DNA from 2 places in the Gordonia insulae genome. Region 2 is predicted to be linked to the other one. Evidence: riboswitches for the same ligand, from Rfam matches in the RefSeq annotation. Region 2 holds a riboswitch; the other holds the start of a gene.

Region 1 (16,153 bases), 3.2 Mb from region 2:
CGCCACGACCTCTCGGCTGGCCTTCATCGGTGGCCGACGGAACCGGGAGTGGTTGTCGGCGACCCCGATCGCCGTCGTCGGTGCGATCCTGGCCGCCGCGATGATGACGATATACGCGGTCAGTTCGTCGCTGGCCGGACACAACGGCCCGGCCCCGTCGCCGTCGTCACCGACCACGACGACCTCGTCGACGACGTCGGAGGCCATGTCGTCGTCCTCGACCGCGCCGCGACCGACGACCACTTCGCCGGCGGCGGCGCCGCCGACGCCACAACTGCCGCCCGAACCGACCGTTGGTACGACGCCGCGGACCGAACCGCGATGGAATGATGCGCCGGGTTGGGCCACGACGGAACTGCCGCCCACCTCGGAGCCGGGACCGCCGTCGACGACGACGCGCACATTGTCGCCGTTCCCGTTGCCGTCGCTGCCGTGGCCGGGAGATCGGCCCACGCCGACGATCCCGCCCGACCTGTTGCCGCCGGGTTTCGCGCCGCAGTCCACCCAGCCGACGCCAACGCCACCGGAGCCGGGAGCGGCACAGCCCGACGACGCTGTGCCGCGTGATCAGACGCCGCAGCAGCAGACACCGTCGCTGCCGACACCGACCGGCTAGGCGGCTTTCGCTCCCCGGATCGGTATCCGCTCACTCGATCGAATGCGCGGATACCGATCGAGGGAGCGAGAAGCCGGCTCAGCGGGCGATCTCGACGGTCCGCTTGAGCAGGTCGCTGATCGCGTCGAACTCGGTGAGGAATCCGTCGTGACCGTTGTCGGAGTGCACCACCTGCAGGCCGCCGACACAGTTGCCCAACTGTTCGGCGAGTTCGACCTGTAACCGCAAGGGGTACAAGCGGTCCGACACGATGCCCCCGACGATCACGGGTACCGTGCAACCCGCGAGGGCGGCGCGGACCCCACCGCGACCGCGCCCGACGTCGTGGTGGTTGAGGACCTCGCTGAGCACCACATAGCTACCCGGGTCGAACCGCTTGACCAGTTTGGTCGCCTGGTGCTGCAGGTAGCTGTCCACCGCGTATCGACCGCCGGTCAACGGCTCTTCGTCACCCTGCGCCTGATTGCCGAATCGCTGATCGAGTTCGGCCTCGCCCCGATAGGTGAGGTGGGCGATACGACGTGCGACGCCCAGCCCGGCGGTCGGGGTGCGCCCGGAGTCGTGATAGTCGCCGCCCTGCCAATCCGGGTCTGCCTGGATCGCGGCGATCTGCGTTGTCTGCGTACCGATCTGATCGGCGGTCGCGCGCGCGCCGACGGCGAGCACGAGCGCGCTGCGCACCAGTTCGGGATACTCGATGGCCCACTCCAATGCCCGCGCGCCACCCATCGACCCGCCGACGACGGCGCCGACGCCGGTGATGCCGAGACGATCGATCAGTGCGCGCTCGGCCCGCACCTGGTCGAGCACGGTGATCTGCGGAAAGCGCGAACCCCACGGCCGCCCTTCGGGATCCGGCGAGGACGGACCGGTCGAGCCCTTGCATCCGCCGAGCACGTTCGCCGAGATGACGCACCACTCGTCGGTGTCGATCGCACAGCCCGGCCCGATCAGGCCGTCCCACCAACCCGCCGACGAGTGCTCGTCGGCGGCCGGGCCGGTGACATGGGAGTCGCCGGTGAGGGCATGCAGGGTGAGGATCACGTTGTCGCGGGTGGGCGACAACGTCCCCCAGCGCTGGAACGCCAGGGTGACGTCGTCGATCCGTCCGCCGTTGTCGAGCGAGACCGAGCCGATGCCGACGCGAGACATCGCGCCGTCCGGCATGTTCTCCCAGTCGGGCCGTTGCGCGGGCTGGGTTTCCGGTTCGATACTCACCGACACAATTCACTCACTCTGCAATGCACCTCGATCACGTTGTCTCGAAATCACTTCGCCGCGGCGAACCCCTGCTCGAGGTCGGCGATGATGTCATCCACACCCTCGATCCCGACGGCCAGGCGAACCAGGCCGGGGGTGACGCCGGCGCCGAGTTGCTCCTCCGGGTTCAGCTGGCTGTGCGTCGTCGACGCGGGGTGGATCACCAGCGACCGCACATCACCGATATTGGCGACGTGGCTGTGTAGGGAGAGGGCATCGACGAACCGCTTGCCGGCATCGACGCCGCCGACGATCTCGAATCCGATGATGGCACCCTGCCCCTTCGGTAGTAGTTTCTGGGCACGGTCGTACCACTGCGACGACGGGAGTCCCGCGTACGCGACCGATTCGACCTGGGCGTGCTGATCGAGGAACTCGGCGACGCGCTGTGCATTGGCGACGTGCCGTTCGATTCGCAGGCTCAGCGTCTCGAGACCCTGCGCCAGCAGGAACGCGTTGAACGGCGAGATCGCGGCACCGGTGTCGCGCAGCCACTGCACGCGGGCCTTGAGTGCGAAGGCCGGTGCGCCGAGGTCGGCGAACACCGCGCCGTGGTAGCTGGCATCCGGGGTGGTGAAACCGGGGAACAGGTCCTTGCCGTCGCGCTGTGCGCGCCAGTCGAACGTGCCCCCGTCCACGATGACGCCGCCGATCGCGGTGCCGTGGCCACCGATGTACTTGGTGGCCGAGTGCACGACGATGTCGGCGCCGTGGGCGAGCGGATTGAGCAGGTAGGGCGTCGCCACCGTGTTGTCGACGATGAGCGGCAACTGATTGCGGTGGGCGACCTCGGCGATGCCCTCGAGGTCGAGGATCTCGTTGTTCGGGTTGGAGATCGTCTCGCCGAACAGTGCGCGCGTGTTGTCCCGGATCGCCGCCTGCCACGAGTCGAGATCTTCCGGATCGTCGACGAACGACACCTCGATGCCCAGTTTGGGCAGCGTGTAGTGGAAGAGGTTGTAGGTCCCGCCGTACAGCCGCGGGCTGGACACGACGTGGCCACCGTTCTCGACGATGTTGAGGATCGAGTAGGTCTCGGCCGCCTGGCCCGACGCGACGAGCAGTGCGGCGACGCCGCCTTCGAGCGCGGCGATGCGCTGCTCGACGGCATCCTGCGTCGGGTTCATGATCCGGGTGTAGATGTTGCCCGGCTCGGCGAGGCCGAAGAGATCTGCCGCGTGCTGGGTGTCGTTGAACGTGTACGACGTGGTCTGGTAAATCGGCAGCGCACGTGCGTTGGTCGCGGCATCGGCGGCCTGACCCACGTGAATCTGCTTGGTCTCGAAACTCCAGTTGTCGACGGGGTTGTCGAGGGTGCCGTCGGGGACGTCAGACATGATTGTGTGATCGCTTTCTACGGTCGGCAGGGTGCAACGACCCTGGTGGGGTCCGACCTTCGGACCCGCGCTTGCCGGGAAACGCGTATGCGTTCCTCAACCCGGTCATCACCCGGAGCACCCCACCGCGGTTGGAGGGTTGCCGATCAGCAAGCCGGGGCTTTGCGCTGATGCTCATGACCTGGCGTCAAGGATATAGCACGGCAAAACAGGTGCGAGAACCCTCCTGATCGGCGTGATTTGATCTGAGGACGGCTGTCATCCAAAAGGATGAACTTTGCATCCCGGCATGGTAAAACCCCAGTTCGAGATCGTTAGCATCACTCAGGAACATTTCTGTTTTGCGATAGCGGATCTAATCTGCGCTCAGCCCTGGGGAACGCGACGTCCGGCCCGACGAGCGCCCAGGTTGACGAAAGTCGCACGCGCATGACCAGTCGGTTCCGGTTGTCTCATCGGTTCTCCATCGTGCTCATCGCGGTGTCCTCCGGCTTCGCGGTGATAGCCGCGTTCTGTCTGCCGGGTGCGATCGGGGATGCGCGCGCAGAGAGCTGTGGCGCGGGCGCCGTGGTCATCGTCGGCGGAACGTGGGATCCCGAAGGCAAGGCGATGGTCGGGGTCGCCCAGCGGTACACGGGTAAAGGCGCGCGGAACGAGAACGTCGGGGGACCGTACTCCGGGGACGGCGCCTACGAGATCATCTACGCCGACTACCCGATGACCCTGTGGCCGCTCGGCGCCACGGGGTATGACGAGAGTGTCGCGGCGGGGAAGAAATCCACTGCCAACGAGATCGCCGACTATCAGTCGCGGTGTGACGGCAACCCCGTCGTCGTCGCGGGGTACTCCCAAGGTGCTCGGGTCGCCGGTGACGTTCTCTCCGACATCGGCAACTCGCCGAAGGTCGACGCCAACCGGGAGGCCGATGACGCCGGCGAGTACCGCCTCGTCGATGTGAACGGAACCCCCGAGGACTTCGCAGACGACGTCCTCGTCAAGTACGAGGGTGTGTCCGGCGAACTCTATGCCGATCCCCGCATGGACGGCACGGTCGCCGGAGAGGGGATCGAACTCGCATTGATCGGGATCATCCCGGGACTCACGATGTCCGGAGCCAGAGAAGGCGGATTCGGCGACGTGCCGGTCACCTCGGTCTGTGTCGACGGCGATCCGATCTGCGACCTCCCCGATCCGTTGCATGACCCGATCGGTGCCATCGACGGGCTCGTCGGCTACTTCAACAAGCACAATCAGTACCCACTGCACATGTTCCGCGACCCGAAACTCGCCTGGTGGACCGATCACGACGTCGAGTGCAGCGCCGAGGGAGCCTGCGTCGTCGCCTATGACTCCGCGATCATGGTCGCGATCCGGGAGGGCGCCGATGCGATCGGCCTCGACGGTGACCGCATCCCCGACCTCCTCGCCGACCACCTGACCATCCGGCTGCCGGACGGGATGGCGCTCGCCAACCTCCAGCCCCTGGTGCGCCTCGTACAGGATCGGCTCCCATCGCTGCCCAATCTGGGCTACGGCGCATATCTCCCGGACCTGTACGTCTTCCAGGCCATCCTGGACGGCATCGTGAACCGCGCCCCGGACGAGATCAAGGGTGGCGTGGCCGCGCTCGCCGCCAGCGCGAAGAGCATCCTGCTGTACCCGGCGAACTTCGTGAAGTACTGGGCCGGGCAGGTGGTCGGGCCTGTCGTCACGACCGGCGCGTCGACGATGCTGCTCGCCGATGATTCGGTGTCGGCCGGCATGGCCGACGAACAGGCCACCTACGCACGCACGCTCGCAGCGGTCGAGAACCCACCCGCGGTGGGAACGTCGGGGGCCGACTCGGCGCCCGCCGAGTCGGCTCCGGCGCCCACAACGACGACGCCCGCGGTCGATCCGGTGGTGTCGGCGGAGCAACCGTCGTCGTCGGGCACGGGCGACGGCACCCCGCCCGCCTACGAGCCGCCTGCGTCGGCCGAGCCCCCCGCCGAGGAGTCGCCCGCATACGACCCTCCCGCTCACGAACCGCCGGTGCAGGACTCGCAGCCCGCATCGTCGCAGGACACCTCCGCCCCCGATCCGGGCGACGACGGTCCGTCCGGCGAGGCCGCCGCCACCGATACGCAGAGCAGCGGACAAGGAACGTCGGCCGACGAGGGCGGTTCGTCGGAGGGCGGCTCGTCGGAGGGCGACGGCGGCAGTGACGACAAGGGAACCGACTCCGGCAGCGGTCCCGGGGTCACCGGTGGCGGCAGCGGCGGGAAGTCGAAGAGCGGTACGTCCTCGAGCGGTGACAGCGGCTCGGACGACGACTGACGGGCGTGTCGTCGACGATCGTGTGAACGAACTCACCCGGCGTGGTGGTATCGGTCCGGCGGTCAGGGCGGTTGGAGACTGAGTGTCTTCAGCCCCAGTAACCACCGACGACCTCGCCCCACCCCTGTCCCCATCGGTCCGACGGTGGGCCATCCTCGCCCTCGCCCTGGGCGGATTCGGCATCGGCACCACCGAGTTCGTCGCGATGGGGTTGCTGCCCAACATCGCCGAGACGCTCGGTGTGAGTGAACCCACCGCCGGTCACGTCATCTCCGCGTACGCGCTGGGCGTGGTGATCGGCGCACCGCTCATCGCGGCCCTCACCGCACGGGTGTCGCGGCGAACGCTGCTCATCGGGCTGATGATCGCGTTCACCGTCGGCAATCTCCTCACGGTCCTCGCGCCGACGTACGGGCTGCTGATGCTGGCGCGGGTCATCGCGGGTCTCCCACACGGCGCCTATTTCGGGGTGGCGGCACTGGTCGCCGCTCACCTCGCCGGGCCGCGGGACCGGGCGAAGGCGGTCGGCAAGGTGATGCTGGGGCTGTCGGTCGCCAACGTCCTCGGTGTGCCGATGGCGACATGGCTCGGTGAATCCCTCGGTTGGCGGGTCGCATTCGCCCTCGTCGTGGTGATCGGCCTGCTGACCATCGTCGCGCTGATCCGCTTCATGCCGCCGCTGACCGACATGCGGGTGACCAATCCGATCACCGAACTCGGTGCTCTCGTGCGACCGCAAGTGTGGTTCACCCTGCTGATCGGCGTCGTCGGATTCGGCGGCATGTTCGCGTTCTACACGTATCTCAACTCCGCGCTGACCACCGTGACCGGGGTGTCGGTGTCCCTCGTCCCGGTCGCGATGATGCTGTTCGGTCTCGGCATGGTGGCCGGCAACATCGTCGGCGGGATCCTCGCCGACCGCAGCGTGCCGTTCGGCATCCTCATCGGGCTGATCGCGACCGGCGTGTCCCTCGCCCTGTTCGCGCTGACCTTGCAGAACGCCTGGGCGGCAATGACCTTGAGCTTCGCGATCGGCCTGTCCGGCGCGTCGACGATCCCCGCGTTGCAGACCCGGCTGATGGATGTCGCCGACGACGCGCAGACCCTGGCCGCCGCCCTCAATCATTCGGCGCTGAACATCGCGAACGCGGTGGGCGCGTGGATCGGGGGCGTGGTGATCGCGGCGGGCCACGGGTACCGGGCGCCGTCGATGATCGGAGCGGCGCTCGCCGTCGCCGGTGTTCTGGTGCTGATGATCGCACTCGCGACCGCACGCAGGAGCCGGATCTCCGCGGACGGGGCTGCGCAAGCCCACGCACAACAACCGACGGCGGTCACGACCGTCGGGTCATGACCGCCGTCGGCGGGCTGCAGAAAAAGCGTGTGGTCTGAGCGGTCAGGCCACGGTGGGCGGGGTCGCCACCGTCTTGGAGAGGTAGAGCTGCTCGCCCAGACGATCGAGCAACTCCAACTGCGTCTCGAGGTAGTCGATGTGATCCTCTTCGTCCTTCAGGATGTCCTCGAGCAGCTTCGCGCTGGTGATGTCGCCCTTGCCGCGGCACATCGCGATGCCCGGACGCAGGCGTTCGACGACCTCGATCTCGACGGCCATGTCGGACTCGAACTGTTCCCGGAGGGTCTGGCCGATCCGCAGAGGAAGAATCTTCTGATAGTTCGGGAGCGCCTCGAGGAACAGGATGCGGTTGGTGAGGGCCTCGGCGTGGTGCATCTCCTCGATCGACTCCGCGCGCGTCTTGCTCGCGATCTCGGTCAGACCCCAGTTGGCTTGCATCTTGGAATGCAGAAAGTATTGGTTGATCGCCGTCAGCTCGCTGGTGAGCTGTTCGTTGAGTAGAGCGATCACCTCGTCGTCGCCGCGCATGACCGAGCCTCCGTTCGCCGTGGTACAAGGAACGTAGCACGCCAAAAGGCCTCGCGGCCTGGTTCAGACCCGAGGTTGTGGAAATGACGTCAGACGACGTCTGTCATGCGGTCATGCAGCGGTGGTCGCGGTGGCGGTCCTTTCGTTGACGATCTCCTGAATCCGTTCGAGGCAGGTGCCGCAGCCTTCGCCTGCGCCGCACCTGTCGCCGATGGCATCCACCGACATGGCGCCGGACGAGCAGTGGTCATGGACCTCGTCCTCGGTCACTGCGCGGCAGATGCAAACGAACATTGTTCTCACCTCGTTCAGGTTCAGTTAGGTAAGGGTTACATAAAGCAGGATGAGAAACAAGGGTTGCCTTACCTCTGGTACGGGCGCACCACAACGGCCAGTACCCTCTTGTCCGTGTCCATCACCATCAGCACCGTGAACGTCAACGGCATCCGGGCAGCGGTCAGACACCGCTCGGAGGCCAACCGCGGTCTGCTCGCCTGGCTGGCGACGGCGGACTCCGATGTCGTCCTGCTGCAAGAGGTCAGGGCCGATGAGGACCAGGCGCGCGACGCGCTCGCGCCGGTCCTCGACGACGGCTGGCAGTTCGCGATGAGCTCGTCGGTGGTCAAGGGCCACGCGGGCGTCGGGGTCCTCAGTCGCGTGCCCCTCACCGGGGTTCGGGCCGGCTTCGGCAGCGACGAGTTCGACGCCACCGCGCGCTACATCGAGGCGGACCTCGACAGTGCGCTCGGACCGATGACCGTGGCCAGTCTGTATCTCCCCAAGGGCGCGGCCGCGACGACCGTGCCGAAGGATGTCGCGAAGTTCGACGAGAAGGCGCGCTTCCTCGACGAGTTCGGCGGTTACCTCGATCGACTGCGCCGCAGGCGGCGGCACGTGGTGGTCGGCGGCGACTGGAACATCGCCCATGCCGAGGCCGACATCAAGAACTGGAAGGGCAATCTCAAGAGTCCCGGATTCCTGCCGCACGAGCGGACCTGGGTCGGCGGGCTGCTCGACGCCGGCTGGTCCGACGTCATGCGCGACCTCGCTCCCGGCGAGGAGGGGCCGTACACATGGTGGTCGTGGCGCGGCAAGGCGTTCGACAACGACTCGGGCTGGCGCATCGACTATCAGCTCGCGAACAAGTCGCTGGCGAAGCGCGCCGTCAAAGCGACCGTCGACCGGGCCGACGCCTACGATCTGCGGTGGTCGGATCACGCGCCGATGACCGTCGTCTACGACTGAGCATCATCGGTCGACGCTCGCGACGATCGCCTCCCGTACGTCTGGAAGACTGGGCACATGAGCAGTGACGTCTCCGTGGCCGGCGCCCGTCGCCCCCGCGTACTGTCGGGCATCCAGCCGACCAGCGACTCCTTCCATCTCGGGAACTATCTGGGAGCCGTTCGGCAATGGGTCGCCCTGCAGGACGACTTCGAGGCCTTCTACTTCATCCCGGACCTGCATGCGCTGACGGTGCCGTTCGACCCGGCGACATTGAGCGACCGCACCCGGCTCAGCGTCGCGCAGCTGCTCGCGGTGGGTGTGGATCCGGCGCGGTCGACCATCTATGTGCAGTCGCACATCCCCGAGATCACCCAACTCACGTGGGTGTTGTCCTGCATCACCGGCTTCGGCGAGGCCAGCCGCATGACCCAGTTCAAGGACAAGTCGGCCAAGCAGGGCGTCGACGCCGCCGGCGTCGGGTTGTTCACCTACCCGATCCTGATGGCCGCCGACATCCTGGCGTTCCAGGTCGACCGGGTGCCGGTCGGCGAGGATCAGCGTCAACACCTCGAGCTGACCCGCGACCTGGCGCAGCGCTTCAACTCGCGTTTCGGCAAGGTCCTCACGGTGCCCGAGGCCTACATCGTCAAGGAATTCGCCAAGATCTACGACCTGCAGAATCCGACGGCGAAGATGAGTAAGTCGGCCGAGTCCGACCGCGGCCTGGTCAATCTGCTCGACGAGCCGAAGAAGTCGGCGAAGAAGATCCGGTCCGCTGTCACCGACACCGACACCGAGGTCCGCTTCGACCCCGAGAACAAGCCGGGCGTGAGCAATCTGCTCACCATCCAATCGGCGCTGGGCGGTACACCCGTCGACGTCCTGGTCGACAAGTACCAGGGAAAGGGCTACGGGGACTTGAAGGTCGACACCGCCGAGGTGCTGACCGAATTCGTGACGCCGTTGCGCGGCCGGGTCGCCGAGTACATGGACGACCCCGCGTATCTCGACGGGATCCTCGCGCAGGGCGCGGCGCGCGCACGCTCGGTCGCGTCGGCCACCTTGGCCGCCGTCTATGACAAGGTGGGGATTCTGGCACCCCGAGGGTGATCAGCCGGTGACCGACTGGCCCCGTGATCCGAAGAGGAGGCGGTACAGGTGAGTTCGGTGGTGGATTCGGCCAAGACGACCGTTGAGCGCGCAAAGACCTCGTTCGGTGACGCCCGCGAACGCTGGGTGTGGCTCGAGCACCTGATCCAGACGTTCCAGCGCTACAACGACCGGCGCGGCAACCTGTATGCCGCGAGTATCAGCTTCAACGGGATCCTCGCGCTGGTCCCGATCGTGATGGTGGTGTTCGCCATCGCCGGTTTCGTGCTCGCGAACCAGCCCGAACTGCTCCAGGATCTCCAGGATGCGATCGTCGAGAACGTCCCCGAGGGGCTGGACGTCACGGTGGAGAAACTCATCACCTCCGCGGTGGATTCCCGCACCGCGGTCGGCATCGTCGGCCTCCTCGGTGCTGCTTTCACCGGCATCGGATGGATCTCCGGCGTCCGCGCGGGCATGACCGAGATGTGGGGTGGTCGCGTCACCCGCAGCGCGGTGATGTCCAAGGTGTGGGACCTCGTCACCTTCGCCATCCTCGGCGTCGCCTTCGCCGTGACCATGGCGATCACCACCCTGGGCAACTCGGGTCTGACGACCGAGGTGCTGTCCTGGGTCGGCCTCGACGACGCCGCCTGGGCGCCCGCGGTCGTCCGCACGGTGTCGATCATCGTGTCGGTCTTCGCGACGTGGATGTTGTTCACCTTCATCATGTCCCGGCTGCCGTTGGTGCGCTTGCCCTTCCGCAACACCCTCAAGGCCGGGTTGCTGACCGCGATCGCGTTCGAGATCGTCAAGACGGTCGGCGGCATCTATCTCCAGTCCGTGCTCGGCAGCCCCGCGGGCGTGGCCTTCGGCCCACTCCTCGGCTTGCTGGTGTTCGCCTACCTGGCGTCGCGGATCGTGCTGTACGCCGCCGCGTGGTGTGCGACCGATCCGATCAACTCCGAGTTCCAGGTTTCCGAGGAGGACGCGCCGCTGCCGCCGGTGGTCGTGTCGCCGAACTACGAGGTGAACCCGGTGTCCAAACCGGCGACGCTCGTGGCCGTCGCGGGTGTCGGCGCCGCGGCCGGCGCGTTCGTGGCGTGGCTGTTCCGGCGCTGACCCGCGCCGGCCCGTGACCCTCAGCGTCGGGCGATCAGCCTGAGTCCGAGCAGCAGCAGGCCGATGGCGACCAATGCGGCGACGAGGCCCACGAGGATCCGGATCGACCAGCGGGTCGGCTGATCGGTTCCGGTGGCCGTCACGGTGGGTGTCCCGGTCGGCGCCGCGGTGGTCGTCGTCGCTGCGTTCGGGGCCGTGGTCTCGGTGGTCGCCGTGGCGCTCACCAATTGTCCCACCGTTGCGGTGGGTGGTGCGCGAAAACCGTACTCGAACATGGCTTTCGCCTGATCCCAGTAGGAGTCGTCCGCCACCGTCAGGCCGAACATCTGCACGACGAGGATGCGACGTCCGTCCCGTTCGGTCGCACCGACGAACGTCTTGCGGGCGTCGTCGGTGTAGCCGGTCTTTCCGCCGAGCATGCCCGGATATCCCTCGAGCATCAGATGGTTGGACGTCTGCATGAGGTAGGCCGGGTGGTCCTTGTCGTCGGGTACGTCCGGCCGTTTGGGGTAGCCCGGGAACCGGTATGTGGGCATGGCGATCAGCTCGCGAAAAGTGCTGTTGCCCATGGCCTCCCGGAAGATGATCGCCAGATCGTAGGGAGACGACGACATTCCCGCGGCGTCGAGTCCGGACGGTGACGCCGCGCGGGTGTCCAATGCGTTCAGCGACCGCGCCTTCGCGTTCATCTTCGTCAAGGTCTCCTCGACGCCACCGAGTTGGCGGGCCAGCGCGTTCGCGCAGTCGTTGCCCGACACCACCAGAAGGCCGGTCAGCAGGTCGCGATTGGTGTAGTGGCCGCCCGGACCCATGCCGCAGGAATCGCCTTCGGCGGCCCAGTCCTCGGGCGTCGGCGCGACCACGGTGTCCAGATCGAGTTCGTCGAGCACGACGAGGGCGAGGAGCACCTTGATCGTGGATGCGGGACGGTAGCGTCCGTGCGCATCCTTGGCGGCGATGACCTGTCCGGAGTCCAGGTCGGCGATCAGCCAGCCCGCCGACGTGAGGTTCGGCGGAACCGGGCCGAGGGCCGGGTCGGCGAGCACCCCGCACGCGGCAAGCTGGTCCCCGCCGACCGCCGAGTCCGGAACCGGGAGGGGAGCCGGGGTGGTTGCGCCGGGGGCGACGACCTCGGACTCGTCGACCGGCGGCGGCGTGCCGACCCGGTGCGGGCAGTGGTCGGTGACCGGGGTGGGTATCGGGGTGAGTGGGACGGCGGCCGCGGGCACCGCCGTCGCGAGCGGCGGAAGGAGCACGATGGACGCCGCCACCACGAGGTGCGCGAATCTCCGTCTGCCCGACGAACGACGGATGATCCCCACCTTCACCGGTCGGAGGTTACCAGCGACCCCGGGGGCCGGTCGCGTTCAGCGCACCGGATCGCGACCGCCCGCTAGCCAGGCGGCGATCCGGGAGCGCAGCTCGGCCTTGCGGGCATCCGGCAGGAAGCTGGCGGTCACGGAATTGTCGGCCAATGCGGCGAGCGCCGGGTCGTCGAGGGCGAAGGCGTCGGCGACCACGGCGAAGTTGTCGTCGGCGTACCCACCGAAGTACGCGGGGTCGTCGGAATTGATCGTCACGAGCACACCGGCGGCGATCAGGTCGGGCAGCGGATGCACGGCGAGGTCGGCCACCGCCTGCAGCCGGACGTTGGACAGCGGGCACACGGTCAACGGCATCTGTCGGGCGACCAGTTCCGCGACGAGATCGGGATCGTCGACGCTGCGGATGCCGTGATCCACCCGCTCCACGCCGAGATGATCGATGGCAGCGCGGACGGAATCCGGGCCGCCCTCCTCACCGGCGTGGGCGACGCGCCGTAGGCCGAGGTCGGCCGCGCGGGCGAACACCTCGGTGAACAACGACGCCGGGTGCCCGACCTCGGCGGAATCCAGGCCGACGCCGACGATCGCTGCCCGGCACGCCGTCAGTTCGTCCAGGGTCTCGAGGGCTTCGGCCACCGGTCGGTCCCGCAGGAAGCACGCGATCAGCTCGGTGGTGAACCCGAACTCCCCGAACGCCCGGTCGAAACCCTCGACGAGCCCGGCCACGACGTCGGCGACGGCCACCCCGCGCGATCGGTGCGCCTGCGGATCGAAGAAGACCTCGGCGTGCACCACGCCGCCGGCATGCGCCCTGCTCGCGTATTGGTATGCGAGGCGGGCGAAGTCGTGACGCCGACGTAGGACGCCGAGGTTCTCGTAGTAGATGTCGAGGAATGACTGCAGGTCGGCGAACACGTAACGCCCCCGGAGCGTATCGGCATCCCGGTACGGCAGCGCGATGCCCGCGTCGCGAGCCAGCTCGAGCACGAGTTCGGGCTCCAGCGTGCCCTCGATGTGGACGTGCAGCTCGACTTTCGGCAACTCCCGGAGACGGGACGTGGGGACCGGCATCAGAGCAGGGTATAGGCCTCCGTCAGCACCGACCGCAGGATCTGCTCGATCTCGTCGAACTCCGCCTGACCGGCGATCAGCGGCGGCGCGAGCTGCACCACCGGGTCGCCACGGTCGTCGGCGCGACAGTACAAGCCCGCCTCGAACAGTGCACTCGAGAGGAATCCGCGCAGGATTCGTTCGGACTCGGCGTCGGTGAACGTCTCCTTGGTCGCCTTGTCCTTCACCAACTCGATGCCGTAGAAGTAGCCCTCCCCGCGGACGTCACCGACGATGGGCAGGTCGTGCAGTCGTTCCAGCGTCGCGCGGAACGCCGGCGCGTTCTGCTTGACGTGCTGATTGAGGCCCTCGCGTTCGAAGAGATCCAGGTTCGCCAGGGCGACCGCTGCCGACACCGGATGTCCGCCGAACGTATATCCGTGCGGGAAGGACGTGGTGCCGTCGCGGAACGGCTCGAAGAGGCGGTCGCTGGCGATCATCGCGCCGATCGGGGAGTACCCCGACGTCATGCCCTTCGCACAGGTGATGATGTCGGGCACATAGCCGAAGTCGTCGCACGCGAACATCGACCCGATGCGGCCGAACGCGCAGATGACCTCGTCGGAGACGAGGAGGACGTCGTACTCGTCGCAGATCTCCCGGACGCGTTCGAAATACCCTGGGGGCGGCGGGAAACAGCCCCCGGCGTTCTGTACCGGCTCGAGGAAGACCGCGGCGACGGTATCGGGGCCCTCGAACTCGATGGCCTCGGCGATGCGATCGGCGGCCCACCGCCCGAACTTCTTCGGATCCGCGGCGAGGTCCTCGCTCGGTGCGCGGTAGATGTTGGTGTTCGGTGCGCGGAAGCCGCCCGGCGTGAGCGGCTCGAACATCTGCTTCAGCGCCGGCACGCCGGTGATGGCCAGCGCGCCCTGCGGGGTGCCGTGATAGGCCACCGCGCGCGAGATCACCTTGTGCTTCATCGGTTTCCCGGTCAGCTTGAAGAACTGCTTGGCCAGCTTCCAGGCGCTCTCCACCGCTTCACCACCGCCGGTGGTGAAGAAGACCCGGCTGAGATCCCCGGGTGCATAGGCGGCCAGGCGTTCGGCGAGTTCGATGGCGGGCGGCGTCGCATACGACCAGATGGGGAAGAACGCGAGTTCCTTGGCCTGCTTGGCCGCCGCCTCGGCCAGTTCGACGCGACCGTGTCCGGCCTGCACCACGAACAGGCCCGCGAGCCCGTCGAGGTAACTGCGACCCTGGTCGTCGTAGATCCGCATGCCCTCGCCGCGGGTGATGACCGGTGGCGTGATGCCGTCGCCGTGTCGTGCGAAGTGCCCCCAGAGGTGGGCGGCGCTGCGTTCGCCGAGCGAGAGATCGGTCGCGAGCTCGTTGGCAATGCTCATCGGGTACCCCAATTGTACTGTTGCTTGACAAGTTTCAGATACACGAGCGTCTCCGTGGCGGTGACCTCGCGGTGATTGCGCACCTTCTGGTTGAGGATGCGCAGCAGGTGATCGTCGTCCTCGCAGACGACCTCGATCAGGATGTCGAAGGAGCCGGCGGTGAGGACGACGTAGTCGATCTCCGGACACACGGAGAGCTGATCGGCGAGCGCCTCGGTGTCGCCGGTGCAGCGGATGCCGATCAGCGCCTGGCGGGAGAACCCGAGTTTGAGCGGGTCGGTGACGGCCACGATCTGCAGCAGTCCGCTGTCGCTGAGCTTCTGTACACGATTGCGGACCGCGGCCTCGGACAGTCCGACCGCCTTCCCGATCGAGGCATAGGAACTCCGACCATCGGCCTGGAGCTCTTCGATGATCTTCTTCGCCGTGGCGTCGAGTGCTGAGGAGGAGTCGACCACACGTTGATGGTGGCGGATTCAGCAGTAGTTGGCAACCTACAACGACGTTTTCCGTAGAAATCATCGACTTGAGATAGTGATTCCGTCATCAACACTGATAGAATCCGCCGGTATGTCTTCCCCCTACGCGCTGCCGACCGGCTGGATCTCCGGGGCCGCCGTGCGCGGCGACGGGCCCGCCCACACCGTGCTCAACCCGGCCACCGGTGAGCCCGTCGCGACGGTCGCGCTCGCCGGTGCCGCCGACGTCGATGCCGCCGTGGCATCGGCGCGGTCGGCGCAGAACGATTGGGGTGCAGCAACTCCCGCCGAGCGATCGGAAGTTCTGCGGAACCTCGCGACGGTCCTGCGGGACAACAGTGGGATGCTCGCGGCCGAGGAGGTGGCCCATACCGGGCGCACGATCCGCCTCGCCACGGAGTTCGACATCCCCGGCAGCATCGACAACGTCGACTTCTTCGCGGGTCTCGCCCGCAACCTCGAGGGCAAGGCGAGCGCCGAGTACTCCGGCGACCACACCTCGTCGATCCGTCGCGAACCGGTGGGCGTCGTCGGGTCGATCTCGCCGTGGAACTACCCGTTCCAGATGGCGATCTGGAAGGTCATCCCGGCGTTGGCGGCGGGTTGTGCGGTGGTGCTGAAGCCCGCCGAGTTGACCCCGTTGACCACACTCACCCTCGCACGCCTGGCCACCGAGGCCGGCCTGCCGGACGGTGTGCTCAACGTCCTGGTCGGCACGGGCGCCGACGTCGGATCGGCACTGGCCGGGCACGCGGGCGTGGACATGGTCACCTTCACCGGTTCCACCGCGGTGGGTCGGCTGGTGATGGGACAGGCGGCCCGCAACGGAACCCGCGTACAGCTCGAACTCGGCGGCAAGGCGCCGTTCGTGGTGTTCGACGATGCCGACCTCACCGCGGCGGTCCACGGTGCGGTCGCGGGGGCGCTGATCAATGCCGGGCAGGACTGTACCGCCGCAACGCGAGCGATCGTGGCCCGCGATCTCTACGACGACTTCGTCGACGGTGTGGCCGAATTGATGGGCTCGATGGTGGTCGGTGATCC
Region 2 (16,153 bases):
CTTACCAACGGTCGATGGGAGGCCTGCGGCCGCCGACCGCGCGCATGTCGTTTGCATAACGAAAGAGATACGAGCCTGTGAGGGAGCTGAGTGGTGCGTAACGATGCGCTTGGTGCGAGCCGATAGTCCCACCAGTCACACAGTCACGCCGACAACGGAGGAGAGGTTGATGAAGACATCACTCAAGCGTGCGGGGGCCGCAGTCCTGGCGACCGTCGGAATTGCTGCCGGCACACTCGCCGGGACCGCGCCCGCGCAGGCCGCGACGCCGGGCGACCTGCAGATCACCGGTGGCATCGAATGCCACTTCGGCCAGTGGGGTCAGCCCTGGAACAAGGCCTGGTACATGTACCGCTGGATGACCGTGAAGAACATCGGCGGTTCGACGATGCACAACGTGATCCTCAACGAGATCAACGGCGCATCGGTCCGGGTCAAGGAACTCAAGCCGGGTGCCACGATGTCCAAGTGGGACAACAAGGCCAATCGGTGGGTGCGCCCCATCGAGACCCGCTGGTTCGGTTGCTTCCCGGCGACCATCTCGGGCTGGACCTTCGGTGACGAGGCCGAGAACCTGACGAACAACTTCGGGTATTGGCAGAACTGGCGCAACCAGGAGAATCCTCCCGCCGCGAACAACACCGCGGGGAACTGACCCAGAGAGGACTGCGCGACGCGAGACGACGTCTCGCCTCGCGCGCCCTCTACCGACAAAACGGCGACCGGATCACCGGTCGCCGTTTTGCTGTCTGTCTGTCTGTCGGTCGGGCTCGGGCCTCAGGCCGTGGGGCGCGAGACCTTGTCGGGCTCCGACGCCGCGATCATGTCCTCACGCTCGACGACCTTCACGCGCTCGCGACCCTCGGCGGCGCCCAGGGCGCGCTCGTGCTCGTCGAGGCGGTACCAGCCGTCCCAGGTGGTGAAGGGAATGCCCTTGCTCTCGAGCAGCTCGATGACGGCGTCCTCGGAGGGCCGGCCCGGCGAGAGCAGCGCCTCGTTGGTCATGTCCTCGAGGATGCAGTCGACGGTCTCGTTCGCGTCACCCTTGGTGTGGCCGATGAGCCCGACCGGGCCGCGCTTGACCCAACCGGTGGTGTAGATGCCGGTGAGGTGCTTGCCCTCGTCGAAGACTCGGCCGGCCTCGTTCGGGATCACGCCGGCCTGCTGGTCGAACGGGATCTTCGGCAGGTTGTCGGACAGGTAGCCGACGGCGCGGTAGACGGCGCCCAGGTCCCAGTCGGTGTACTTGCCGGTCGGCTTGACGTTGCCGGTGCCGTCGAGCTGGGTGCGCTCGGTGCGCAGTCCGACGACCGTGCCGTCCTCGCCGAGGATCTCCACCGGGCTCTCGAAGAAGTGCAGGAACAGCTTGTGGATCGCGCCCTGCTTGGGGTCGCGGATCGCGTAGTTCTCGATGATCGTCGCGACCTGGTCGGTGATCTTGCTGCCGCGACGCGCGACGGCCGAACCCTCGTCGTACTCGATGTCCTCGGGCGCGACCACGACCTCGATGTTCGGCGAGTGGTCGAGTTCCTTGAGCTCGAGCGGGGTGAACTTGGCCTGTGCCGGCCCACGACGCCCGAAGACGTGCACCTCGACGGCCTTGTTGCTCTTCAGACCCTCGTAGACGTTGGCCGGGATCTCGGTCGGCAGCAGCTCGTCGCCGGTCTTGGCGAGCACACGCGCGACGTCGAGGGCGACGTTGCCGACACCGATGACGGCGACCTTCTCTGCCTCGAGCGGCCAGGTGCGCGGGAAGTCGGGATGGCCGTCGTACCAGGCGACGAACTGCGCGGCACCGTAGCTGCCCTCGAGGTCGACGCCGGGGATGTCGAGGACCCGATCATCGGTGGCGCCGGTGGAGAACACCACCGCGTCGTAGAGGTCCTGGAGTTCCTCGAGCGTGATGTCGGTGCCGTAGTCGACGTTGCCGAGCAGGCGGATCTGCGGCTTGTCGAGCACCTTGTGCAGCGCGGTGATGATGCCCTTGATCCGCGGGTGGTCGGGGGCGACGCCGTAGCGGATCAGACCGAACGGTGCCGGCATGCGCTCGTAGAGGTCGATGCTGACACCACGGTCCTTCGCGGTGTCGGACTTCATCAACGCGTCTGCGGCGTAGATCCCTGCGGGACCCGCTCCGACGATGGCAACCCGCAACGGGCGACTGTTGTCACTCATGGAATAGGTGCTTTCCGTGGCTCTGTAGGACTCCGCGAAGAGTCGGTCATGGTGGCCGCTGTTGCGGCGCCTATCCCTTCTACGGTAGGCGCTGATCGCCCACGACCAAAATCTCTTGTGAGGTTTACCTCACTCACACCGGCGGGTGGTCAGGATTTGCTCGCGGCCTGCGCGATCGGCCCGACCGCCTGATCGGCGACCCACGGAATCGTCAGCACAGTGGGCACCGACATCGCACTGCCGACCTGCTGGTCGAGGTAGACGGTCCGGCCCTCGGTCACGACGGGCAGCTTGGTCCAGGTCGGATCCTTCTTGAGTCGCTCGTTGGCGCCCTCCCAATCGACCGCGACGACGACGTCGACGTCGTTGAGCATGTTCAGGTTCTCCGCGGAGATCTCGCCGTAGAAACCGTTGGTGATGGCCGGCTTCAACGACTCCGGGAACGTCAGGCCGTAGTCGGCGAGCGCCTGACCGCGACCGTCCTGTGCGCTGAACACCGAGACCGCGCCGGTGGGCAGCGCGGAGATCACCACACCGGTCTTCCCGGCGAACTCGGGGTGCTTCGCGCGGACGCCGGCGAGGAAGTCGTTGGTCTCGCCGATCTTGGCCTCGGCCGCTCGGGGGAGACCCACGGACCGGCCGATCTCGGTGGTCTGCACGTCCCACGGGATCTGCCAGTTCGGGTACTCCTTGGGGCCGACGATGGTCGGCGCAGCCTTGCTGAGCACGTCGTACTGCTGCTGCGTGGCGGCCGCGCCGACCGCGGTCACCAGGTCGGGGTCGGTGGCGAGGGCCTTGGCGATCTGGTCACCGAACTGGGCGGCGGTCTGCGGCAGGATGACCGGCTCGGCGTCGCCCAGTAGGTCGGCGTTCCACGGTGCCGACCGCTGGGTGGGATCGGCGAACGGGGCGATGGTCGTCGGGGTGATGCCGAGCGCCAACAGGGTGTCGGCGTCTCCGACACCCATCGCGGCAACGCGTTTCGGGGCCGATTCGACGGTGGTCGTCCCGTATCGGTGGTCGATGGTGACCGGCAGCGCGCCCGCTTCCGGCGCCGGCGCCGATGCCGAGGTCGCCGAGTTCTCGTCGGGCGGGGTGCAGCCTCCGACGGCCAGGGCGGCGGCCGCGGTCACGGCCACGGCACCCAGACGGATCGGACGGGGGAGTCGTACTGGAGATGTGTGCATCGATGCCTCACGTCGACGTTGACCGGATGACCCCACCGTAACCACGCCGCCCGCCCCCGATGACGCCCGGAATCACCCCCTCGTCGGTGGTCGATAGACTTCGCGGCATGGCACAGGGCGCATCTGACCGCGATCAACCGGACCCCGGGGATCGCGGCGACGGCACGCCCGTGGACGAGCCGCCCGCCGCCCCGTCGTGGCGGAACGCCCTGCCGTTTCTGGTGGCGCTGGGCGTGGTGGTCGTCGCGGCTGTCGGTATCGGCATCTCGTATCTGGTGCGGCCGGCCGACGATCGGATGAGCACCGAGGCGCATGTTCAACATGCGATCAACAACGCCTACACCGCGCGCAACGACCTCGACTACGCCAAGTTCCGGGACGCGACGTGTGCCGCCGATCTGTCGTCGACGACGTTCCCGAGTGAATCGACGTTCCTCGGGGACAACCGGCGCTCGTTCGACGAGAACGGCCACATCGTGATCCCGGAGATCTCCGGCGTGACCGTGGACGGAGACCGGGCGACCGCGCAGGTACATTGGCATTTCGATGAGAAGTCCGACCAGAACCAGGTGACCGAGATGGTCGTGGTGCGAGAAGACGGGGACTGGAAGGTGTGCACGTCGTGAGCTATTCGGGAGACATCACGCCGCAGGAGGCGTGGGAGAAGCTGGAGAACGATCCGAAGGCCGTGCTGGTCGACTGTCGCACCCGGGCCGAGTGGGCCTTCGTCGGCGTGCCGGATCTCGAGGTGATCGGCAAGCAGACCGTCTTCATCGAGTGGACCACTTTCCCCGACGGGGTGCCGAACAGTTCGTTCGTGGACCAGTTGCGGGCGGCCGGCGTGTCCGACGACAACGAGGTCATCTTCATCTGCCGCTCGGGACATCGATCCATCGGCGCGGCCCAGGCGGCCACCGCTGACGGCGTGTCGGCGGCCTACAACGTGCTCGACGGTTTCGAGGGCGGGCTCGACGAGAACGACCACCGTGGCGCCACCGGGTGGCGTGCCCTGAACCTCCCGTGGCGGCAGTCGTGAGCAGGCAACTGCCCGAAGGGGTTTCGCCGGACACGTTGGCGGTGCGCGCCGGGCTGGACCGGTCCGGGTTCTTCGAGACCTCCGAGGCGCTGTATCTGACCAGCGGCTACGTGTACGACTCGGCCGAGGCAGCCGAGCGGGCCTTCACCGGTGAGGACGAGCGATTCGTCTACTCCCGTTACGGCAACCCCACCGTGGCGATGTTCCAGGAGCGGCTCCGGCAACTCGAGGGTGCCGAGGCGTGCTTCGCCACCGCCAGCGGCATGGCCGCGGTGTTCGTCGCCCTGGGTGCGCTGCTGAAGACCGGCGACCGGTTGGTGGCCGCACGCAGCCTGTTCGGCTCCTGCTTCGTGGTCTGCAACGAGATCCTGCCCCGGTGGGGCATCGAGACGGTGTTCGTCGACGGTGAGGACCTCGACCAGTGGGAATCGGCACTGTCGACGCCGACGACAGCGGTGTTCTTCGAGACACCGTCGAATCCGATGCAGACCCTGGTGGATGTCGCCAAGGTCACCGAGATGGCACACGCCGCGGGTGCAAAGGTGGTGCTGGACAACGTCTTCGCCACTCCGCTGCTGCAGAGCGGCCTCGACATGGGTGCCGACGTCATCGTCTACTCCGGGACCAAACACATCGACGGCCAGGGTCGGGTGATGGGCGGTGCGGTGCTGGGCGCCAAGGACTACATCGACGGTCCGGTGCAGACCCTCATGCGGCACACCGGTCCGGCGCTGAGTCCGTTCAACGCCTGGACGATGCTCAAGGGCCTCGAGACGATGCGCCTGCGACTCGACGCCTCGGTGTCGTCGGCGCTGCGCATCGCGCAGTTCCTGGAGGACGATTCGCGGGTCCGCTGGGTGAAGTACCCGTTCCTGAAGTCGCATCCGCAGTACGACCTCGCGACGGCGCAGATGTCCGGTGGCGGCACCGTCGTCACCTTCGAGATCGGTGACCTCGACGGCGTCGACGGGAAGAAGCGTGCCTTCGAGGTGCTCAATGCGCTTCGCGTGGTGGACATCTCGAACAACCTCGGTGACTCGAAGTCGTTGATCACCCATCCGGCCACGACCACCCACCGCGCGATGGGTCCGGAGGGTCGGGCCGCGATCGGTGTCACCGACTCGGTGGTGCGCCTGTCGGTGGGCCTCGAGGGTGTCGACGACCTGCTCGCGGACCTGGATCAGGCGCTCGGCTGACGATCAGCTGTCGGCGATCCCCAGCGCCGTGAGCACGGTGCGTAATTTGGCCGTCGTCTCGTCCAGTTCTGCCTGCGGGTCGGACTGCGCGACGATCCCGCCACCGGCCCACGTGCGCAGGTGATGTCGATCCTCGGCGAGTTGTAGGCACCGGATGGTCACCATCCACTCGCCGTCGCCCGCGGCATCACACCAGCCGACCGCGCCTCCGTACAGCCCCCGCGGCTCCTCGACTTCCCGGATGAATTGCGCGGCAACATCACTCGGCGTGCCACAGACGGCGGGCGTAGGACTGAGCAGCAGTGCGAGGTCCAGCGCGGTGACCGAGTCGTCGCGCAGGGTCGCCCGGATCGGTGTCGCGAGATGCCAGATCTCGCCGGTGGCACGGACCTCGGGCGTCGACGGTGCTTGCAGATCCGCGCAGATCGGACCGAGGCGGTCGCGCAGGTAGTCGACGACGAACGCGTGCTCGGCGAGGTCCTTGCCCGACGCCGCGAGCGCGGCTGCCGCGGCACGATCGGTCTCCGGATCCGACGACCGGGGCGCGGAACCGGCGTACGGTTGCGCGGTCACCACGCGACCGTCCTTGCGTAACAACACCTCCGGGCTGGCGCCGAGCAACCACGAGCCGTCGCCGGTCGCCGCGCCGACGTTCACGCCGAAGGCGTTGTGCTCGGTGTTGCCGTGCGCGAGTGCGCCGAGCAGATCCTCGACGTCGGCGGCCGGTGCGATCGCGAGGTCCACCGCGCGCGCCAGCACCACCTTGTCGACGGCGCCGTCGGCGATCGCCTTGATGGCGCGGGTCACGCGGTCGCGGTGGACCGGGCGGTCGGGGTGGTAGGTCCTCGACGTCACGTCGTGGCGTCGGGGCCGCGCGCCCGCGAGCGGCGCGGAGTCGTGCGTCAGTGCGACGGGTGCGACCAGCGCCGCGCGATCGTCCGGGTCGAAGGGGATCGCGCCGGTGATCGCGTCGACCGCTCCGGTCCGGACGGCGTGGGCGGCGTCCGCTGTCTCGGTGAAGCGGCGCCGGTGGCCGTGACCGCGCACTGTGCCGTGGGGACGGGACAGCACGAACACCACGGGGGAGACGCCGTCGTCGGGAAACGCCATGCCCTCACGCTACCGGCGTCGTCGATCGGGAGTTTTGCGCAGGCTGAATCAAAATTGACACCCCGGTGCGCGATGGGCGAACCTTGGTGCAGGTCATGAGTGCCAGTGACAAGCCCCGGCTCGCTGGTCGGCAACCCTCCTCCGCGGTGGGGTGCTCCGGGTGACGACCTGGCCGTGGTCGAGGTGATCACGGCAAGCGCGGATTCCAAGGAGCATTTGTCATGACCGCTGTTCTCTCAGCACCCTTCCTCACACCCATCGCCGAGCTCGGTCCGGCGCACCCGTCCATCGCGCCGCTCGCGCAGGTCGTCGGTGCCGACGAGTGCGTGCCGCTGCGTGCAGGCGATTCGGCGCGCTACGCCAACCTCGACTACGCGGCCAGCGCGCCGGCCCTGACGGCGGTGGCGCAGACCGTGCAGGCGTCCCTCGCGCAGTACGCCAGCGTGCATCGTGGTGCCGGCCACCTGTCGCAGGTCACCACCCGACGCTATGAGGAAGCCCGCGAAACGGTCCGGGCGTTTGTCCGCGGCCGTGTGGACGACGCGGTGGTGTTCACCCGCGGCACCACCGACGCGATCAATCTCGCGGCGCATGTGACCTGCGGTGACGTCGTGGTGCTCGACATCGAGCACCATGCGAACCTGCTCCCGTGGTGCGCACCGGACCGCACCGGATCATCGCGGGTGCGGGTCGTGCCGGCATGCGCCACGATCGAGGACACCCTTGCGGCGCTCGACGCCGAACTCGCCTCCGCGCCGGCCGCGCTCCTCGCGGTGACCGCGGCGTCCAACGTCACCGGTGAGGTCCTGCCGATCGGCCGTCTCGCGTCGATCGCCCATCGGCACGGCGCGCGCATCCTCGTCGATGCCGCCCAACTGGTGGCTCATCGTCGGGTGTCGATGGTCAGCCACGGCATCGATTACCTGGTGTTCTCCGGTCACAAGCTCTACGCACCGTTCGGTGCGGGCGTCCTGATCGGCCGCGCCGACTGGCTCGACGCCGCCCCGCCGTATCTCGCCGGTGGCGGCGCGTCCGCGAGCGTGGACTTCGGAATCACCGGTGCCGACGCCGCGGTCGAGTGGCATCGCGGACCGGCGCGGCATGAGGCGGGGTCGCCGAATGTACTCGGCGCCATCTCGATCGCGGCGGCGTGCACGGCGCTGGCCGACATCGGGTTCGATTCCATCGGTCTGCACGAGGAGGCGCTGCGTGCCCGTCTCGACGACGGGCTCGCCGCGATCGACGGCGTGACCGCATTGCGGATCTTCGACGACTCGACGGATCGGGTGGGGATCGCAGGCTTCGACGTCGCCGGCCACGCACCTCGGGCGGTCGCCGAGTACCTCAGCTCTGATGCGGGCGTCGGAGTGCGGGACGGGAAGTTCTGCGCGCACCCGTTGTTGAAGCGGTTGGGTCACCCCGACGGCGCTGTCCGGGCGAGTTTCGGGCTCGGGACCGGCTCCGACGACATCGACCGACTGACCGATGCCCTGACGCGGCTGACCACGAGAGCGAGGACATCGTGACCATCGAGTTCGTTCACCAGACACCGGCGACCATCAGCATCGGCCGACCCGGCCTGCAGGTCGCCGTGGCGGGAGATCCGCTGGCGCAATCTTTTCCGATCGTGGTGCGGCGCTCGACGCTGCGCGATGCCCAACGCGCCAGGTCACTGCTGAGGGCAGGCACGCACGATCCGGCGAACTTCGTCGTGGCGCTCGAGGTCGAGGCCGCGATCGCGCCACACCCGGCATCGGCCCGCGCGTCTGCCGCGGATGAACCCGTACGCGCCGACGACACCGAGACGATCCGCTACGTCGGGACGCCCCGCGGTCTGGTCTCCCTCATCCGCGACATCTACGTCGCCGAGATCGCCGATGCGGTGATCATTGTGCCGCTCGACGGGTCGGCGACCGCCGCTCGGGTGCGCGAGCAGGTGCTGCCGGTGCTCGATCCCGCGCGGGGCCGCGTCGCCTGACCGAATCCCGGATGTCCCTCCCGGTCCCTGAATTGACACCTGTTCTTACCGCTCAGTAGGGTTCTGCCATCTTTGCGAGGGGGAGAACATGGTTCGGGGTAGTGGTGTGTCGATGCTCGGTCGCCTGGCAGTGGCGTCGATCGTGGTGGTCTGTGCGGTGATCGGGGTGGCCTCGACGGCCGGGCCGGCGCAGGCGGGCACCTACCAGCGGTACCTGGACCTGCCCCTGACCAACCGATTCGCCGATCAGCATGGCGGCGGGGTCAATCGCGGTCTGCCGACGGACCTCGACAGGCTTCGCGGCCTGCTCCAGGAGGCCCGCTCCGACGGTGTGGCGCCGAAACACTATGCCGCCCTGCTCTTCCAGTACCGACTCGTCCAGGCGACGACCGAGGCCGGCATCGAACTGGCCACCTGGGATCCCGCGAAGGGATTCCACGCGACCCGAGCGACGATGATCAAGAGCTACCGCTACTACGAGAACTTCCAGATCGCTCACCGCGGGCTGCAGTGGGCGGGCATGGCCGGCATGGTCGGCGCCGATTTCGGCGGCGGCACAGCCGATGTGGTTCTCGCCGGCGACATCTACCGCATCCAGGGGCTGCAGCCACTCGCGGCCGCGATCATCGACAAGGCCGTGTCGGTCGCCGGTCCGGGTGTTGTCGGTGTGTTCCCGGCGGGACTGCGCAATCTCGCGTACCACGCGGACAAGATCACCCCGGCCGATCTGGACTGGTTCTCGCGGCAGATCCTGGTGATGCAGAAGGCGATCTTCACCGATCTGATGCCGCTACACGTCGCCTACGTCAAGGACGGGCTGCGCGGCATCGACGAGTTCCGCGCCGCCGGCCTCATCGACGACGGGATCGCCGGGGCGTGGCGCGACATCGCGTCCAACGACGATGCACGGGTGGCCCGGGGCAACGAGACCCTGCTGCGGCGTGAGCAATACGACGTGGTGGGTTGGCAATTCGACAACGTGCGCAACTATCGCAAAGCCGACGGCGTCGGGGCCGCGCTCACCTACGCGATGACCCTGGCCGGCTCGCCCTCCATCGCCGGGGTTCCCGCACTGCGCAACTTCATCTCGTTCACCTACCGGGACCGGATGGCTGACGGCCGTACACTCCGAATCGCCACCCCGATCCCCGATTGGGACTGGTCGGTCTTCGACCTGCGGTGGAAGTACGTCACCACCGAGTTGCTGCCGCGATATCAGGACATGCTGAACCACAACCACTCTGCGTTGATGGCTCAGATGAAGGTGCCGTACGAGACTCAATTCGAGTCGCATCGCCCGATCGTCAACCTACACAAGATTCTCGGGGATGCGCTGGCGCACACCAGCGTCACGGTGTCTTGACACGTTCGTTCGCTCGTAGATCCTATCGGTGGGTACCGACAACGTCGCACACCTGACCGCGCATACGTGAGAACACTTGAGCGAGAACGACAGTGATGAGCTCACCCCGACGGTGACCCGGGCTCGCAGCGCTCGAATGCCGACTCAGGCTTCGCCGCGCTCCCACTGCTCGATCAGTGCCGACTCGGCGTCGCCGGTCAGCGTGCCGTAGAGCTTGAAGCGCGCCATGCCGCCGTCGGGGAAGATGTCCATGCGGGCCTCGGTCATCGGACGATCGAGATCGAGCACGAACCGGTGCCGCGTGTCCGGCTGTAAGTCCGTGCGCGGCAACACCTCGAACCATTCGCCGTCCTCGCCGTCACGCCCGCGGACAGATGCGGCGCCGGGGGCGTTGCCGAGAAAGTAGCTGGTGTCGAGCTCCACGAGGTTGATCTGGCCACGTCCGGCGAGGCGGACCTGCACCCAGTCGTTGCCCGAGTCGCGGCGCCGCGACGTCTCCCAGCCCTCGCCCATGTGGCGGGCGCGGCCGGGCATCAGCAGATTGTTGGGCGAGCTGTAGAACATGTTGGAGCAGGCCGTGATCAGGCCGCCGTTCTCCAGCGCCGCGAGGTCGAAATGTCCGTAGCGGAAGTAGTGCGGATTCGGCACGCCGCGCCCGTGCACGCGAAAGCGCGCGATGCCGCCGTCGGGGTACATGGACAGGCGTACATGGGTGAAACGGTTCTTGGCGTCGACCTTGAACGGATTGCGGGTGTCACCCTCGGCCGGGCTCTTCTCGACGATGGTGACCCATTCGGTGTCGTCCAGCAGTTGGTCGACCGAGGCCACGCCCTCGACCGCGGCCGCCTCGACGGAGATGAACGGCGGATAGTTGCCCTTGAACCAGGACGTGTCGACCACGACGCCGTAGACGACGCCCGGCGCACCGAGTCGCACGATCGCCTGGTCGACGCCGTCGGATCGCCGCCGACGCGTCTCCCAGCCGTCATAGATCTGACCCTTGTGGCCGAACGTGGCCGGCTGGTACTGCGCGGGCGGTGACTTGATGAGGTTCTGCGCCTCGGCGAACAGGTCGTCGTTGGTCCACAGCACCGCACCGCCCAGGTCGCGAAGCGCGAGGTCGGGCATGGAGGTGAAGTGCGGGCGACTGCCCGTGGAGGTCGGAGGCTGCGGAGTCACGATTTCTGATCGTAGGGGGGCGTTTGCCTTTGTTCGAATCCGAGCGCATACTTGCGCACGGCAACTAATTGCACTCTACAACTAATTGCAAAGAGAAAGTAAAAACCGGCGCTCGGGGAAGGCGGTCGAACATGCTCGATCAGGAAGCTGTGGACGATCTGTTCGATGTGCTCGCCCGGTACATCCGCATCCGCGATCGGGCTGTGCACACCACGTTCAAGACCGCCGACGGCGAGTTCGAGACGGCTGCCTTCAAGGGCCTGTTCCACCTGGCCCGACAGTCCATGCGGTCGCGGGAACTCGCCGAGAGTCTCAACGCCGATCCGTCGACGGTGAGCCGTCACGTCGCCCAGCTCGTGGAACTCGGACTGGTCCGCCGGGAGGCGGACCCCGTCGACGGGCGCGCGATCCTGCTGGTCATCACGGATGCCGGCCGGGAACGCGTCGAGGCGATGAGGATGGTGCGACGTACCGCGATGGACCACGCGATGTCGGACTGGACCGACGACGAACTCTGGACGCTCGTGCGTCTGCTCGGGAGATTCGTCGACGCGGCCGAGTCGATCATCGCACCGCCATGTGCGAAGGCGCCCACGTCACCGATGACGGGCGCGCCGGTAGATTTTGTGAAAGGACAGAAATGACTGAATCATCGGCCGCCACGGGGACCGCGGCCCACGATGACGTGGCGGGTGCGGGCCTGACCCACCGGCAGATCCTGACGATCCTCGCCGGCCTCATGATGGGCATGTTCCTCGCCGCCCTGGACCAGACGATCGTGTCGACCGCGATCCGCACGATCGCCGACGATCTGCAGGGCTACGACATGCAGGCGTGGGTGACCACCGCATACCTCGTCACGGCCACCATCGTGACCCCGCTCTACGGCAAGCTCTCCGACCTCTACGGGCGCAAGCCGTTCTTCCTGCTGGCCATCTCGATCTTCATCGTCGGTTCGCTGCTGTGCAGCATCGCGACGTCGATGTACGAGCTCGCCGCTTTCCGCGCGTTCCAGGGACTCGGTGCGGGCGGTCTGTTCACCCTCGCGCTGACCACCATCGGTGACATCGTGCCGCCGCGGGAGCGCGCGAAGTACCAGGGCTACTTCCTGGCCGTGTTCGGCACGTCGAGTGTTCTCGGTCCCGTGCTCGGTGGCCTCTTCGCGGGCCAGGCGACGATCCTGTGGATCTCCGGCTGGCGCTGGGTGTTCCTGGTGAACGTGCCGATCGGACTCGTCGCGTTGTTCGTGGTCTACCGCGTTCTCAACTACGACCAGCAGAAGGGCGTCGGCGGACGTACCGACTATTGGGGCGCGAGCGCGCTCGCCGTGGCCGTCGCGCCACTGCTCATCGTTGCCGAGCAGGGACGTGAATGGGGCTGGACCTCCGGACTGTCGATGCTCTGTTACGCGGTCGGCGTGGTCGGTATCGCCGCGTTCATCTGGATCGAACACAAGATGGGCGACGACGCCCTGATCCCACTCCGGGTGTTCAAGAGCCGGGTGTTCAGCCAGGGCATCGGAGTCTCGGTCATCGTCGGTGCGGTGATGTTCGGCGGCATCTCGATGCTGCCGCAGTACTTCCAGGTGCTCCGCGGATCGAGTCCCATGGTGGCCGGTCTGCAGATGCTGCCGATGGTGCTCGGTCTGATGACCGGCTCCATCATCTCGGGCCAGCTGATCTCCCGAACCGGGCGCTACAAGATCTTCACGATCATCGGATCCGTGCTGATCACTGTCGCCACCTTCCTGCTGCACACTGTTGGCACCGACACCCCGGTCTACCTGGTGATGCTGATGGCGGCGCTGCTCGGCTTCGGCCTCGGCAACCTGATGCAGCCGATCATGCTGGCGATGCAGAACATCTTGCCGCCGAAGGACATGGGGCTCTCGACCGGCACCGCGACCTTCTTCCGGCAGATCGGTGGCACGCTCGGTGTCGCGGTGTTCTTCTCGCTGCTGTTCTCCCTGATGGGGCCGAACATCAAGGACGAGATGACCACGGCGGCAACTCAACCCGAGTATCGAACGGCGGTCGTGCAGGCGTCGCAGAGCACCGATCCGCAGGTCAGCGGATTCGCCAAGTCATTGATGGCGGCAGCACAGAATCCGGGCGCATCCACCTCGTCGTCGGACAGCGTGATGAGTGACACGTCGGTCATCGAGAAGCTGCCGACCGAATTGTCGCAGCCGATCAAGGAGGGCTTCGCGAACTCGATGGATCGCGTCTTCCTCGCCGTGTCGATCATGTCGCTGCTCGCGATCATCGGCACCCTCACCTGGCGCGAACTACCTCTCCGCCAGGGGAAGCCGATCGGTGACCCGGAGTCGACGCTGACGACCTGACCGACCGCCGACAGCAACACGAAACCGCCGACGGCGACCTCCACATCGAAGTGGACGTCGCCGCCGGCGGTTTCCGTGTTCTGTCGGCCCGTAGAGATCAGCCGCGCGACGGCTCGTTGGTCTCCTCGGGGTGCTTCTCGAGACGTTCCACGGCTTCCTGCGCGATCTTCTCGGCCTGGTCCTTGCCGACCCAGCCGCCGGGCTGGACCTCTTTGCCCGGCTCGAGGTCCTTGTAGTGCTCGAAGAAGTGCGCAATCGGGCCGAGCTCGTACTCGCTCACGTCGGTGATGTCCTGGATGTGATCCCAGCGGACATCGCCGGCCGGGACGCACAGGAGCTTGTCGTCGCCGCCGGCCTCGTCGGACATCGTGAACATGCCGACGATGCGGGCGCGGACGATGATGCCGGGGAACACCGATTCGGGCAGCAGCACCATCGCGTCGAGCGGGTCGCCGTCCTCGCCGAGCGTGTTGTCGATGTATCCGTAGTCGGCGGGGTAACCCATCGACGTGTACAGGTACCGGTCCAGATAGACCTTCCCCGTCTCGTGATCGACCTCGTATTTGTTGCGGCCGCCCTTGGGGATCTCGATGGTCACATCGAATTCCACGATTCCTCCTGGCAAGTCATTTCGCTGGTGGTGATGGCAGCCGACGAGCAGTCGCCTGCGCAGATCGCCTCAACGATACTGTGAGGGCCAAGAGATCGGGGGTCGGACCCCACGGCGATATCCGGAGGTTTTGTGGGCGCACGGCGCAGATCCACCAGGCGCATGCTGCTGTGGACGATCATCTCGGTGGTCATCCTCGCGCTGATCGCGGCCGGTTCGGTCGCTGTCGCACTGCACCTCGACAAGTCCGACGAACTGCCTCCGGGGATACCGCCACAACCGGCCGCGATCACGGTGAACCCGCAGATCAAGGCGGTGTCCGACGCCGCGCCCGAGCCGACGGCGGCGGGCGTCCAGCAGGCCATCGCAGCTGCCGTTCGCGATCCCGCGCTGGGCCAGTTCACCGGGCAGATCAGCGACGCGCTGACCGGCGCGACCCTGTGGTCGGATGCGCCGACCCAACCTCGCGTCCCGGCGTCGAACGCGAAGATCCTCACCGCGAGCGCGGCGCTCCTCGGCTTGCCGCACGACAAACGACTGACCACGACCGTCATCGCCGGTCCCAACGGCCGCCTGATCCTGAAGGGGGCCGGCGACCCGACGCTCTCGGCGCAGCCCACCGGCGCGGACACGTTCTACACGGATGCACCGCGGATCGCCGACCTCGCGGCGCAGATCCGCAAGGCGGGCATCCCGGTGACGTCGGTCGCCGTGGACACCGGCGCCTACAGCGGGCCGACGATGGAACGTACCTGGGATCGTCAGGACATCGCGGGCGGCGACATCGCGCCGATCGAGTCGCTGATGGCCGACGGCGGGCGGATCGAGCCTCTCGACGAATACTCGCCGCGGGTGGAGAACCCGGCGGCGACCGCGGGGGAGGCGCTCGCGACGGCGCTCGGCGTCGACACTCGGGTCACCGAGGACACCGCACCCGCGGGTGGACAGGTCGTCGCGTCGGTGACGTCGGCGCCGCTGGTGACCAGGGTGAACGACATGATGCGATTCAGTGACAACGTGCTCGCGGAGACGCTGTCGCTCGAACTGTCGGTGGCGCAGGGCGGTCCCGCCACCATCGCGGGTGGGGTGACCGCGGTGGAGAAGGTGCTGACCGAGCACGGCTTCGACATGTCCGGCGTGACGCTGCGTGATGCGTCCGGACTGTCCTACGCCAACCGGGTCCCCGCCGCCGTGCTCGACAAACTCATGGCCGCGGCGAGTGGCCCGTCGCAGCCGTTGATGCGGTCGATGCTCGACGGTCTGCCCGTCGCCGGCGGCACGGGAACGCTCGCCGACAGGTTCAACCCGCAGACCAACCCGGGCGCCGGATGGGTGCGTGCGAAGACGGGAACCCTCACCGGGGTGAGTTCGTTGACCGGGATAGTCCAGACCATCGACGGCCGGGTGCTCTCCTTCGCGCTGATGTCGGGGGGCACGTCACCGGCCGACGCCCGGCCCGCGCTCGACGCCGTGGCCGGCGAGCTGAGGGAATGTGGGTGTCGATGACGAGCAGTGATGTGACCAGCGAGCTCGGGCACGGTGACGTCGAGTCGATCGGTGCCCGTATCGACTGGGGACTGGCCGCGGCGACCGGCAAGCGGTTGTCCCGACCGGGGCCCAAGACCACCGCCTACACCCTGGACGCGGCTCACGCCGAGTTGGCCGACGCCGCGACGCGGGCGGAGGGTCCGGTCCGGGACGTCACCGGACTCGCCGACGGGTTGCGCGTGCCGACCACCCGCATCCTCGACCGCAAGGAGTGGGTCGATGCGGCGGCGCAGTCGATGCAGTCGATGCTCGGCGCCGGGAGCGGAGCGAGCGGGCCGGGTGGGAACGGCGCCGGGAGCGGAGCGAGCGGGCCGGGTGGGAACGGCGCCGGGAGCGGAGCGAGCGGGCCGGGTGATGCCGATACCTCGGATTCCGGTGGTCTGCTGGCGTCCATCGAAGGCGGCATCGAGAACCTGTCGGCCAAGGC

The links. A riboswitch is a leader RNA that binds a small molecule or an ion and turns the genes downstream of it on or off. The one in region 2 is predicted to bind S-adenosylmethionine.
Region 1: it holds a riboswitch for S-adenosylmethionine, as region 2 does, so the genes downstream of both, D7316_RS07380 (bifunctional o-acetylhomoserine/o-acetylserine sulfhydrylase) here and D7316_RS21940 (aminotransferase class V-fold PLP-dependent enzyme) in region 2, are expected to answer to the same signal.

Annotation. Positions count from the first base shown of each region.
Region 1 is NZ_CP033972.1:1,616,019-1,632,171, reverse strand. Features, by position in the region: gene D7316_RS07390 (Hsp70 family protein) at 1-616, shown strand, start outside; gene metX (homoserine O-acetyltransferase MetX) at 695-1,840, opposite strand; gene D7316_RS07380 (bifunctional o-acetylhomoserine/o-acetylserine sulfhydrylase) at 1,885-3,213, opposite strand; SAM riboswitch class IV at 3,276-3,395, opposite strand; gene D7316_RS07375 (PE-PPE domain-containing protein) at 3,643-5,529, shown strand; gene D7316_RS07370 (MFS transporter) at 5,612-6,883, shown strand; gene bfr (bacterioferritin) at 6,926-7,411, opposite strand; gene D7316_RS07360 ((2Fe-2S)-binding protein) at 7,523-7,705, opposite strand; gene D7316_RS07355 (exodeoxyribonuclease III) at 7,820-8,656, shown strand; gene trpS (tryptophan--tRNA ligase) at 8,714-9,748, shown strand; gene D7316_RS07345 (YhjD/YihY/BrkB family envelope integrity protein) at 9,797-10,849, shown strand; gene D7316_RS07340 (D-alanyl-D-alanine carboxypeptidase family protein) at 10,870-12,123, opposite strand; gene D7316_RS07335 (adenosine deaminase) at 12,217-13,245, opposite strand; gene D7316_RS07330 (aspartate aminotransferase family protein) at 13,245-14,630, opposite strand; gene D7316_RS07325 (Lrp/AsnC family transcriptional regulator) at 14,627-15,088, opposite strand; gene D7316_RS07320 (aminobutyraldehyde dehydrogenase) at 15,201-16,153, shown strand, end outside.
Region 2 is NZ_CP033972.1:4,804,198-4,820,350, forward strand. Features, by position in the region: gene D7316_RS21905 (hypothetical protein) at 170-655, shown strand; gene D7316_RS21910 (FAD-dependent oxidoreductase) at 778-2,175, opposite strand; gene D7316_RS21915 (ABC transporter substrate-binding protein) at 2,325-3,362, opposite strand; gene D7316_RS21920 (Rv0361 family membrane protein) at 3,470-3,988, shown strand; gene D7316_RS21925 (rhodanese-like domain-containing protein) at 3,985-4,398, shown strand; gene D7316_RS21930 (O-succinylhomoserine sulfhydrylase) at 4,395-5,594, shown strand; gene D7316_RS21935 (isochorismate synthase) at 5,598-6,704, opposite strand; SAM riboswitch class IV at 6,796-6,909, shown strand; gene D7316_RS21940 (aminotransferase class V-fold PLP-dependent enzyme) at 6,926-8,230, shown strand; gene D7316_RS21945 (hypothetical protein) at 8,227-8,682, shown strand; gene D7316_RS21950 (hypothetical protein) at 8,795-10,045, shown strand; gene alc (allantoicase) at 10,190-11,173, opposite strand; gene D7316_RS21960 (MarR family winged helix-turn-helix transcriptional regulator) at 11,356-11,868, shown strand; gene D7316_RS21965 (MDR family MFS transporter) at 11,865-13,568, shown strand; gene D7316_RS21970 (inorganic diphosphatase) at 13,666-14,178, opposite strand; gene dacB (D-alanyl-D-alanine carboxypeptidase/D-alanyl-D-alanine endopeptidase) at 14,341-15,684, shown strand; gene D7316_RS21980 (zinc-dependent metalloprotease) at 15,681-16,153, shown strand, end outside.